2 regions of the Alkaliphilus crotonatoxidans genome follow, and region 1 is predicted to be linked to the other one. Evidence: riboswitches for the same ligand, from Rfam matches in the RefSeq annotation. Region 1 holds a riboswitch; the other holds the start of a gene.

What was found. Region 1 has a riboswitch for thiamine pyrophosphate ahead of thiC (phosphomethylpyrimidine synthase ThiC). Riboswitches for the same ligand answer to the same signal wherever they lie in the genome.
Positions count from the first base shown of each region.
Region 2: linked by a shared signal. The riboswitch ahead of thiD (bifunctional hydroxymethylpyrimidine kinase/phosphomethylpyrimidine kinase) and the one ahead of thiC (phosphomethylpyrimidine synthase ThiC) in region 1 are both predicted to bind thiamine pyrophosphate.

Region 1 covers NZ_BAAHXS010000006.1:436,455-442,348, forward strand. The annotation lists gene ACYQ1I_RS14100 (toxic anion resistance protein) at 1-491, shown strand, start outside; gene ACYQ1I_RS14105 (LemA family protein) at 527-1,075, shown strand; gene ACYQ1I_RS14110 (TPM domain-containing protein) at 1,088-2,641, shown strand; gene ACYQ1I_RS14115 (GyrI-like domain-containing protein) at 2,750-3,601, shown strand; TPP riboswitch at 3,689-3,800, shown strand; gene thiC (phosphomethylpyrimidine synthase ThiC) at 3,919-5,232, shown strand.
Region 2 covers NZ_BAAHXS010000003.1:318,029-323,922, forward strand. The annotation lists gene ACYQ1I_RS02435 (FAD-dependent oxidoreductase) at 1-1,399, shown strand, start outside; gene ACYQ1I_RS02440 (DJ-1/PfpI family protein) at 1,552-2,157, shown strand; gene ACYQ1I_RS02445 (nitroreductase family protein) at 2,197-2,697, shown strand; gene thiD (bifunctional hydroxymethylpyrimidine kinase/phosphomethylpyrimidine kinase) at 2,832-3,638, opposite strand; TPP riboswitch at 3,817-3,913, opposite strand; gene htpG (molecular chaperone HtpG) at 4,211-5,894, shown strand, end outside.

The DNA of each region.
Region 1 (5,894 bases):
CTGAAGCCCAGGAGGACATTAACGAAGCCCATCAGCTGGCCGCCCTTTGTGAACAATTTGATAAAAAGCTATACGATTTGGAGCTTTCAAGGGCTGTAAGCAGGCAGATGGGCCCCCAGCTAAGACTGTTACAAAACAGTGACAGTGCCATTGTCGATAAGATTCAATCCTCTTTGGTTAACACCATTCCTCTATGGAAAAATCAAATGATGATGGCCCTGGGGCTGGCCCATTCCAGAGAGGCCTTAAATACCCAGAGGAATATGGCCAATGCCACCAGGCAAATCCTCACTGAAAACACCCGGGCTTTGAAAAATACACACTATGAGGATAAAGAGGGGGTTGATTTAGACACTCTGAAGGAAACCAATGAAAGCCTAATTGAAACCCTAGACAGCCTTTTAACTGTTCAGCAAAGCTGTACTGAAGAAAAACTTAAGGCAGAGGCGGCCCTGGGGCAAATTGGGGCCGAGCTTAGGAATAAACAATAGAGAATAAGAACGATAAAGGAATAGGAGAAGATAGTATGGAATTTTTTCAAAGACGAAAAAATGCCCAAATTCTGACGACTATTATTGTTATCTTTACCATTTTGATTGGCTTTCGAAGCTCTATGGGCAAATTGAGGACCCAGGCAGAAAGCATATTTTACTTAGGTGAAGAACAGAATGGTGTAGGCATTCAGCAGGATTTAGAGGCCATTATGGCAGAATGCTATAATTTGACGGTGGTGGCGGGCCGTTATTTGGAAAAGGATGATGCCCGGATTCAAGCCGTAATGGATAAAAGAGAGGCCTTGTCTCAGGCTAAGACCCCAGATACTAAGTATGATGCCGTCCAGGAGCTTATTTTCTCATCTGAGGAGCTATACAGGGCTTTGGAGCCATTGCCCCTGTCGGATCGGGATCAGGGCTATCGTAATGGATTCCTGGCGGAGATAAATTCCCGACAGCTAATTATTGAAAGAAGCAGCTATAATGAATATGCCATAGCCTATAATAAGAAACTAAAGGCCTTTCCTGCCAATATTTTAAAAATCGTTACTTCTGTAGCTCCCCTTGAGCTATATGAGTAGTAAGGAGGATGTATGATTAAAAAAACCATTAAACCTATTGTTTGTACGATTATCTTTGCTCTATGCTTAACGCTGTTTACCTTTGGGCAAGGTGCCTTTCCCGAGGCCACTACAGAGTTTTACGTTAATGATTTTGCCAATGTTATTGACAAAGCCTCTGAGGAGCTGATGATCTATAACGGAAATCTTTTGAATCAAATAAATGGTGCCCAGATTGTAATGGTTACGGTGGATTTTACCGGGGGAGTCTCTATGGAGGAATATGCCACAGAGCTGTTTAACCGCTGGGAAATCGGAGACGCAGCAAAAAATAATGGCCTGCTTATTGTGATGTCAATTGGAGACGATGATTACTGGGCGGTTCAGGGGCGGGGCCTTGAGGCTACCCTAAGCAGTGGTAAGATTTCACAAATCCTTGGTGAATACCTGGAGCCCGACTTTGCAGTAGGGAACTATGACCGGGGAGCCCTAGAGGTCTACGCTGCCTTTATTGATGTGCTGGGTGGTACATGGAGTGATAATATTGGTGAGGCCCAAGGGGTTGGGAGCTATGTTTTTGACCATGCCGAGGTGATAGGAAACGACACAAGTAATTCGATCAATCAGGAAAGTACAGCCTATCAAAGGACAAAGGGTGCTGGTGTTTATGTCATGACAGTCAATACCACCGGAAATGAGCATATCCAGGATTATGCCTATCGTATGTTTGATGATATCGGGGCAGGGCCCAGGGATGTACTGCTGCTGATGTCAATAGGCGATGACGATTACTGGATGGTGACCGGAAGGGATATTGAAGGAAGCTTAACCAGTAATAGAGTACAAAACATTCTTGATTCAAATCTTGAGCCCTATTTTGCCAGACAAAATTATGATCAGGGGGCAGGGGAAACTGCCAATGCCCTGTATGGATTCTTTGACAATCATCTCAAAAATTTAGCTACACCAGGGCAGCCCAATCAACCGCAGCCTTCGCAGACAGGAAATAGCTCGGGGGGCGGCTTTATTACCTTTATTGTTATGATTTTCTTCTTAATTATCATAATTGTCCTGGTTACGCAAACCCGAGGAGCCTATTACAGAAGAAGATATGGAATTCCCTTTAACCCCTTTAGTCGTCGTCGAATTAGACGCTATGGTCCTGGGGGCTATTGGGGGCATTATGGCCCGCCACCGCCAGGGGGAGGCTACTGGTATAATGGTCGATGGAATACGACCCCCAGACCCCCAAGAACCTTTGGTAATAACACAGGAAGAACCAATGGTGGCAGTAACGCAGGCCTGGGAGGTGGTGCCGGACGCTCCACCTCAAATCAAAGAAATACTACGCCCAAGCCCAGATCTGGGGGCTTCTGGGGTAGCAGCAGCGGTGGTGGTGGCTCAACCCGTGGGGGCGGTGCCGGTCGTTCTACCTCTAGTCTATTTGGAGGCTCAAGCTCATCCAGCAGGAGCAGTAGACCATCCTCAGGCCGTTCTTCCTTTGGCGGGGGAAGGTCCTTCGGTGGAGGCAGATCCTTTGGAGGCGGCGGCTCAACTAGGGGCGGCGGTGCAGGAAGAAAGCGATAATAGCAAAAAACCTCAAACAAATCATTAACAAATCCAGTCCAACGACCGCACAAAAAGACAGGTAATCAACAATACTCATTGGTAAAATGGAATCAAGGAGTGAGGCATATGACAATGGTAGAGGCTTTACAAAGGGCAATAGATTATATAGAAAATCACCTGCAGGATGAAATTACAATTGAAGGGATTGCTAGACAGGCCCACCTTTCGAGCTTTCACTTTCAGCGGCTGTTTATGATCTTAACCGATATGACAGTGGCTGAATATGTAAGAAGGCGCAGGCTGACCCTGGCCGCCCAAGAGTTGATCAGCTCGGACTGTAAGGTGATTGACCTAGCCCTTAAATATGGATATGACACTCCTGAGGCCTTTTCCAAAGCCTTTCGTAAGCATCATGGAATTACTCCCACTGAAGCACGAAGGGGCAAGGGAAGGCTGGAATCCTATAATCGCCTGAGTATTCAGGTAAACTTGAAAGGAGCGGAACCAATGAAGTATCGTATTGTTGAAAAAGAAAGCTTTGAGGTAGTGGGTAGAAAGCAGACGGTTTCCTTTGATGATATGGGTGAAGCCATTAGCAGGTTTTGGAACCAGCTTAATCAAGACGGCACAGTGGAACAACTGGTAAGGTTAAACAATGGAGAAATCAAAGGAGTAATGGGCCTAAGTGCAGACTATAATACAGAAGAAAACAAAATGGATTACTGGATCGCAGTGGAATCTACCCTAAAGCCTGGGGAGGATTTTGAAGTATTAATGCAGCCTGCCTCCAAATGGGCGGTATTTGAAGTGAGGGGCCCAGTTCCCGATAGTATCAGTAGGGCTTGGAAGCAAATCTTTTCAGAATGGTTTCCATCAAACGGCTACGAACACACAGGGGGCGATTCCTTCGAAGTTTATATCAGTGAGGATCCAACCCAGAACGATTCCTATATGGAAATCTGGATTCCAGTAAAATAGTACATTTTTCAATAACAGAACTATCTAAAGCCAATTGCAAATAAGAGTCAACTATGCTAGTATAAAAGAGTAAAATTAAATAATTACTAAAAAGCACAGGGGGGCTGGAATGGCCAGCTGAGATTAAGAACCGTATTTCTTTGACCCTAATTACCTGAACTAGATAATACTAGCGTAGGGAGTTGTTTATTGGCATAATGCTGTTGAAGAAATATTGATATGCTTATGTTTTAAACACCAATCCTATGGGTTGGTGTTTTTTTATACAGTAAAACATAACTGTTAGGATTAAGATGAACTTGAAAGGAAGTGGCAAAATGAATTACACAACCCAAATGGATGCAGCCCGTAAGGGAATCGTTACAAAGGAGATGACAATTGTAGCAGAAAAGGAGCAAATGGAGGTGGAAATTCTTCGAGAGCTGATGGCAGAAGGTAAAATTGTTATTCCTGCCAACAAAAACCACCATGGCCTTAGCCCCGAGGGAGTTGGCCAGGGCCTCAGGACAAAAATCAACGTCAACCTGGGAATTTCTAAAGACTGTGTCAACATAGACATGGAAATGGAAAAGGTTAAAACAGCCATTGATATGAAGGCCGAGGCTATCATGGATTTAAGCTCCTATGGTAAGACCGAAGCATTTAGACGGGCCTTGATTGATCTGTCACCGGCCATGATTGGAACGGTACCTATTTACGATGCAGTGGGGTTTTACGATAAGGAGTTAAAGGATATAACAGCGGAAGAATTTCTTAAGGTGGTGGAAAAGCACGCAATTGACGGAATTGACTTTATGACAATCCATGCTGGAATCAATCGAGAAGCCGCCCGGGTATTTAAGCGAAATCCTCGGCTGACCAATATTGTTTCCAGGGGTGGTTCATTACTGTACGCCTGGATGGAATTAAATAACAAAGAGAATCCCTTTTATGAATACTATGATCAGGTATTGGATATTTGTGCCAAATATGATGTTACCATCAGTCTGGGGGATGCCTGCCGGCCCGGTAGCATACATGATGCCACTGATGCCAGTCAAATTAAAGAGCTTATTACCCTGGGAGAGCTTACCAAAAGAGCCTGGGAAAAAAATGTACAGGTTATGATTGAAGGGCCAGGCCATATGGCGCTGAATGAAATTGCCGCTAATATGCTGCTGGAAAAAAGGCTTTGCCATGGAGCCCCCTTCTATGTGCTGGGGCCCCTGGTGACGGATGTTGCACCAGGCTATGACCATATTACCAGCGCCATTGGAGGAGCTGTTGCCGCCGCCAATGGAGCCGATTTTTTATGTTATGTAACCCCGGCTGAGCATTTACGGCTGCCTAATCTTGAAGATATGAGGGAGGGAATTATTGCTGCCAAAATTGCGGCTCATGCTGCTGATATTGCGAAGGATATAAAGGGAGCCAGGGAATGGGATAACAAAATGAGCAGGGCAAGGCAAGCCCTTGATTGGAATACTATGTTTGAACTGGCAATCGACCCTGAAAAGGCTAGAAGATACAGGGAAGAATCGACCCCAGAGCACGAAGATACCTGCACGATGTGTGGTAAAATGTGTGCCATGAGGAATATGAACAAGGTAATGGCAGGGAAAAACATCAACATATTAAGGGAAGAAGACTAGTACCACTATTGGGGAATTTGACTACGATAGCCCCTTAATTTAGAGGCTAGGTATTAGCTCTCGCCTGAACCTGGTATCAAGAAGGTCCCTAAGATCCTTTCAGAATGAAATGGGTTTTAGGGACTAAAATTTTTAATTAATAACCATTGACACCCCTAAATGAATACTGTATAATCATACAAAATAAGTTCAAATTCGATGACTGGAAAGAGTAGATAAGCAGCGATGGCCAAGCGAGTCGGGGATGGTGGAAGCCTGATGCAAAGGTGCTTATGGAATGGCTCCAGGAGAAGCAGTGGGAAATCCTTATGGAGAGTATCATGAAGCCGTAGGCCTCACGTTATAGAGGCAGGGTATCGAAAACAAGGCTTTGTTTTCCGTACCTGGAAAAGTGAGATAGATTACATCTGTCTAAGCTAGGTGGCAACGCGGAATGATAACATTTCGTCCTATAATTAGGATGAAATGTTTATTTTTTTGTATCAAAGAGCTTAGGAAGATGGGTGTAACTGTCTAATTTGGGTGGTACCGCGGAGTAAAGAGTATTCCGTCCCTTTTTTAGGGATGGCATGCTCTTTTTTTATTATATAGAAAGGGGGGATTTGGCAAAATGACTTAAATATGACGGTCAGCTCTTGGAAATGAGAAGTACCCTTTAGTCA
Region 2 (5,894 bases), on a different contig from region 1:
TATTATTGAAAAGACAGGTGTTATTGGCGGTGCCAGTAATTTATCCTGGGCCGGTAAGTTCTATAATTCATCTGTTGCCGTTGAAAATGGAGTAGAGGTTGATGCAGAAGAGGAGATCGCCCATTGGATTGAAAACAATCACTGGCGGGTGGATGCTGCGGCCATCAGGCAATATGTGGTGAAGTCAGGAGAAACCTACGATTGGTTGGCTGAAAAGGGATACACTACTCAATTTCTTAATTACATGGGAGAGCAGCTTCACGTATTGCCCCCCTATGAAACCCGTCAGCCTACCCTGAGGGAAATGCTGGCCGATTCCGTTGAAGCTGGAGGAGGACAGGTGATTACAGAAACCACCGCCAAGGAGCTAATAACCAATGAAGCTGGTGAAGTGGTAGGCGTGATTGCAAAGAAATCTGACGGCACAACCCTTGAAATTACCGGTAGAAGTGTTATTATGGCAACCGGTGGCTATGCTGCCAACGCCGAAATGGTCAAGGAACATTTTGGCTTTGAGGGAGTTAATGGCGGTCTGGGACAAAACGTTGGAGAAGGCTTAATCATGTCATGGGAAGTGGGGGCCAAGGTGCCGGATAATTTTGGCGGTCAAATGCTTCATCAGACCCTGGCCAGGGCTACCAATGACTTGAAAAAACAGTTTGATTCCTTTGAAGCAAGCTATCCCCTGATGCTAACCTATTTACCAAACTTTATGAATGTGGGCACCTCAGGGGCCAGATTCAGAGATGAAGCCTACACCTTAACTGCGGTGGCTGCGGCCAACACCAGCGCCTTCCATGGCCCATATCATTATGTAATCGTTTCTCAATCTCAGCTCGAAGCTCTGATGGAAGAGGGGATGAATGGTGTAAAGGCACCGAAGCTGCCCGGTATGCCCCCCGAGTTCTATGCTGACTTTGCAGAGCAATTTACCTTAGATCACCCCTGGGTCAATGCCGGTCAGGTTTTTGATGCCATGGTGGAGAAGGGCCATGGCTTTAAAGGGAATACCATAGAAGAATTGGCCGAAAATGCAGGAATGGATGTGGCAGTATTTACAGAAACCTTTAATCAATACGAAGAGGCCGTTAAAACAGGAGTTGATTCCGAATTTGGTAAAGCCTCTGAATACTTGATTCCCATGGGGGAAGGTCCCTATTATGCCATCATTGCAGAGGTTAATAACCTGGGCTCTGTTGGTGGCTTATTGGTTAATACGAAATTCCAGGTATTAAACCAACAGCGAGTACCAATTAAAGGCCTGTATGCCGTAGGGCTTGAATCAGAGGGTGTATTGTTCAACGATACCTATGTCGGAAACGGAGTTGGAATAGGCTATGCCTTTACGTCAGGAAGACTTGGCGGGGCCTATGCTGCCAGTGAAGCTTTAAAAAAATAATCAAAAAAGGGTGTCTCAGAATAGATGATAAAATCTAGGGCGGGGCGCTCTTTTTTTGTAATTTTATGGTTGATGCTTTAATTTGACTTTTCCCATCTATTGGATATAATAAGAAAAAAAGAATGATAATAGAATGGAAGGGAGGGGCGATCATGATAGATGTTAATATTTTTTTATTTGATGATTTTGAAACCCTGGATGTATTTGGCCCTGTGGAGGTCATTGGAAGGCTAATGGAACAATATCAAATACGATTGTTTTCCTTAAATGGAGGGCAGATTGTCAGCAGGCAAAAAATTACCGTTGTAACGGAAGGGGCCACAGCAATTAAGCCTGGCGGAATTCTCCTCATACCAGGGGGATTAGGAACCAGGGGACTAGTTCATCAGAAGAAGGTGATTGATCTGTTAAAGACTTTAGCAGATGAAGCCGCCTATTGTCTGACGGTTTGTACCGGGACAGCCCTTTTAGCCCAAACAGGGCTGCTTAATGGAGTCAGGGCAACCACCAACAAAAAGGCCTATGATTGGGTGACTTCCCTTAACGACAAGGTGAAATGGGTCTATGAAGCCCGGTGGGTGGCGGATAGTAGATATTATACCTCATCGGGGGTTTCGGCAGGAATTGATATGACGCTGGGCTTTGTTGCAGACCGCCATGGAAAGGCGACATCAAAAGAGATTGCCCAAGATATAGAATACATATGGAATGAAAATGCTGATTTTGATCCCTTTTGTATAAAGGAAGGCAGACAATAAAGTCGCTGATATAAAAATATATAATTTAAGGAGGACCCTATGAAGGAAATATTTGAAAGAAGAAGCATTAGAAAATACACAAATGAAGAGGTTTCAGCGGAAAAGGTCAGGGAACTGCTAAGGGCAGCCATGGCGGCCCCCTCGGCAGGGAACGGGCAGCCCTGGGAATTTGTTGTTGTGCGGGATAAGGGGTGCTTTAACCAAATCATGGAGGTTCATCCCTATTCAAAAATGCTTAAGGATGCCTCAGTGGCCATTGTAGTTTGTGGTGATACCGAAAAAGAAAAATATGGCGGTTACTGGGTACAGGACTGTGCGGCCGCCACCCAAAATATCCTATTGATGGCTCAGCATCTGGGGCTGGGGGCCGTTTGGCTGGGGGTGCATCCCACTGAGGATCGGGTCAAGGCAGTTCAAAAAATCCTATCCCTGCCCGAAGCAGTCATCCCCCTTTCCATTATATCCATTGGGTATCCGGCCGAAGAAAGGAAGCCAGAGAACAGATATGACCAATCTAAAATTCATTACGAGAAGTGGTAGTCAAGGAGTGGTGTTAGGAACAGAGGAAATTAATCAAGTGTTCAAAGCAAATTTAAAGAATGCCTTAATTTATATATACAAACAATTAAAAAGGCCCCAACGGTTGGGGCCTTTTATATTACAACAATTCAGTCTTAAATGGGTCGATTTAATCCCCTTTGATAAAGCTTGTAAAAATGGTGGGTGGGCCCGCAGCCTTTACCGATGGAAAGGGAATGCCTGATGGCCGTTGTAACATAGTCCTTACCATGCTTTACAGCCCCTTGTAAATCCATACCCAGGGCTAAATTAGAGGCTATGGCAGAGGAATAGGTGCAGCCGGTGCCATGGGTGTTCTTGGTATCGATTCTTTCGGCACTAAAATGGATATATTGATCACCGTCATATAGTACATCCAGGGCATCCCCTAGGGCATGGCCGCCCTTTACCAGTACACTTTTAGCCCCCATTTCGTAGATTTTTTTGGCTGCTTGCTCCATTTCAGCTACATTATTAATTTGAAGGCCTGAAATCTTCTCAGCCTCTGGGATATTGGGTGTCAGCAAATCCGCCAGGGGGATAATCTCGGCAATCAAAGTATCGATGGCATCAGGGTCCATAAGGGGGCAACCATTTTTTGCATACATTACCGGGTCAATCACTACATTGGCAGGATGGTATTGCCTAAGTTTCTTAGCCACAGCCATCATACAGGCCGGCTGAGAAAGCATGCCAATCTTCACTGCATCCACCTCAATATCCTCAAATACAGCGTCAATCTGCTTTTCAATCATATCTGGCGTTACATCCTGAATATCAATGACCCGGCTGGTATTTTCAGCCACAACCGATACAATCACACTCATTCCAAAGACACCATGGGCCGAAAAGGTCTTCAGGTCCGCCTGTATGCCTGCACCGCCGCTGCAATCTGAGCCGGCTATCGTTAATACTTTTTTCATATTGCTCCCTCACTTTCATTAATATTGCAGGAGATCATTTAACCCTTAATCAATAAGTATTGACTCAAGAATAGAGCGTTCCTTATAGATTTAAAGGACTACTTTTGTTGAATCTAGTACGGAAGGTAGATAATAAAAAAAGGTGCTTTCTTAATATCAGAAGCACCCATAATTCAATCAACATGAATGATCTGCTTCCCTACGCCAGTATTAGCTGACAGGTTCAAAGGGTCAGGTTTTACCTTCTCAACCAAATGGTCCCCCCGCAAATAGATTTTTTATTTAATTGTAGCACAGAAAAAAAGCCGTCGTCAATCAATCAACTTAATAAAACGATTATTCTTCCTTTTTGTACAAGAAGCTTACCCAATAACCTAAATGGAGGTATTGACACAGAATAAAGAATATGATATATAAAGACTATGGAAATTAGCACTCATTAAACGAGAGTGCTAACACAAAGAGGGCAAAAATCCCATACAGAATTCCTTGAGTAAGGTACTGTTTACATATATAGGAGTGGGACGAGCCTTTAGAATTAAAAGAAATAAAATGAAGGGAGAGGGGTTATTTTGGCAAAGAAACAATTTAAGGCAGAATCCAAAAGACTGCTGGATATGATGATTAACTCAATTTACACCCACAAGGAAATATTTTTAAGGGAGCTTATTTCCAATGCCAGTGATGCCATTGATAAAATCTATTATCGAGCCTTGACTGACGAAAACATAAGCTTCAATCCTGAAAATTATTACATTAAGATTTTCGCAGACAAGGAAAATCGAGTATTAAAGATTTCTGATACAGGTATTGGTATGCTCAAGGAAGAATTGGAGGATAACCTAGGGGTAATTGCCAAGAGCGGTTCCCTGGCCTTTAAAAAGGCAACGGAAATTAAAGATGGTCACGAAATCATTGGCCAGTTTGGCGTTGGCTTCTATTCAGCCTTCATGGTGGCAGAAACCGTTACGGTTATCAGTAGGGCATTAGATGGAGACCAGGCCTATAAATGGGAATCCCACGGGGCCGATGGCTATACCATTGAGCCCTGGGAAAAGGAGTCCGTCGGAACTGATATCATTTTAAAGATTAAAGAGAATACCGAGGATGAAAGCTATGATGAGTATTTAGAAGAATATCGGCTGAAGAGCATTGTTAAAAAGTATTCCGACTTCATCAGGTATCCCATTAAAATGGATATGAAAAATACCAGATTAAAGGAGGGCACTGAGGATGAATATGAGGACTACATTGAAGAGCAGGTCCTTAACAGTATGGTGCCCATCTGGAGAAAGAACAAAAGCGAGCTTACCCAGGAGGATTATGAAAGATTTTATGCAGACAAGCATTATGGCTATGACAAACCCCTTAAGCATATCCACATTAGCGTTGACGGGGCTGTAAGATACAACTCAATTTTATTTATACCAGAAAAAACCCCCTTCGATTACTACACTAAGGAATATGAAAAGGGGCTAGAGCTGTATTCCAGTGGGGTATTAATCATGAATAAGTGCCCTGATCTATTGCCGGACTACTTCAGCTTTGTCAAGGGAATGGTCGATTCCGAGGACTTATCATTAAACATTTCCCGAGAAATGCTGCAGCATGATCGTCAATTAAAGCTGATTGCCAAAAACATCAAAAGTAAAATTAAGAGCGGTCTCTTAAGCCTGATGAAGGAAGAACGAGACAAATATGAAAAGTTCTATGAATCCTTTGGAAGACAGCTTAAATTTGGTGTCTACAACAACTTTGGAAGTGAGAAGGAAACCCTACAGGACCTGTTGATGTTCTATTCCTCTAAGGAAAAGAAGCTGGTTACATTAGATGAATATGTCAGCAGAATGCCGGAGGATCAAAAGTATATTTATTATGCTGCCGGTGAATCCTACGAACGAATTGAAAAACTGCCTCAAATTGAGCTGGTTTCAGATAAGGGATACGAAATTCTATATTTTATTGATGATGTTGACGAATTTGCCATTAGAATGCTGATGAATTATAAAGAAAAGGAATTTAAATCAGTTTCCAGCGGCGACTTAGGCTTTGAGGCCGATGAAAACCAAAAGGCTGTAGAAGAAGAGGCTAAAAACTATCAGGGTCTTTTTGATTCCATGAAGGATATTCTGGCGGATAAGGTAAAGGCTGTAAAGGTCTCTAAAAAGCTTAAGAGCCATCCGGTTTGCCTGTCTAATGAGGGAGACCTGACCATTGAAATGGAGAAGGTTTTAAATGCCATGCCCAATAGTGAAA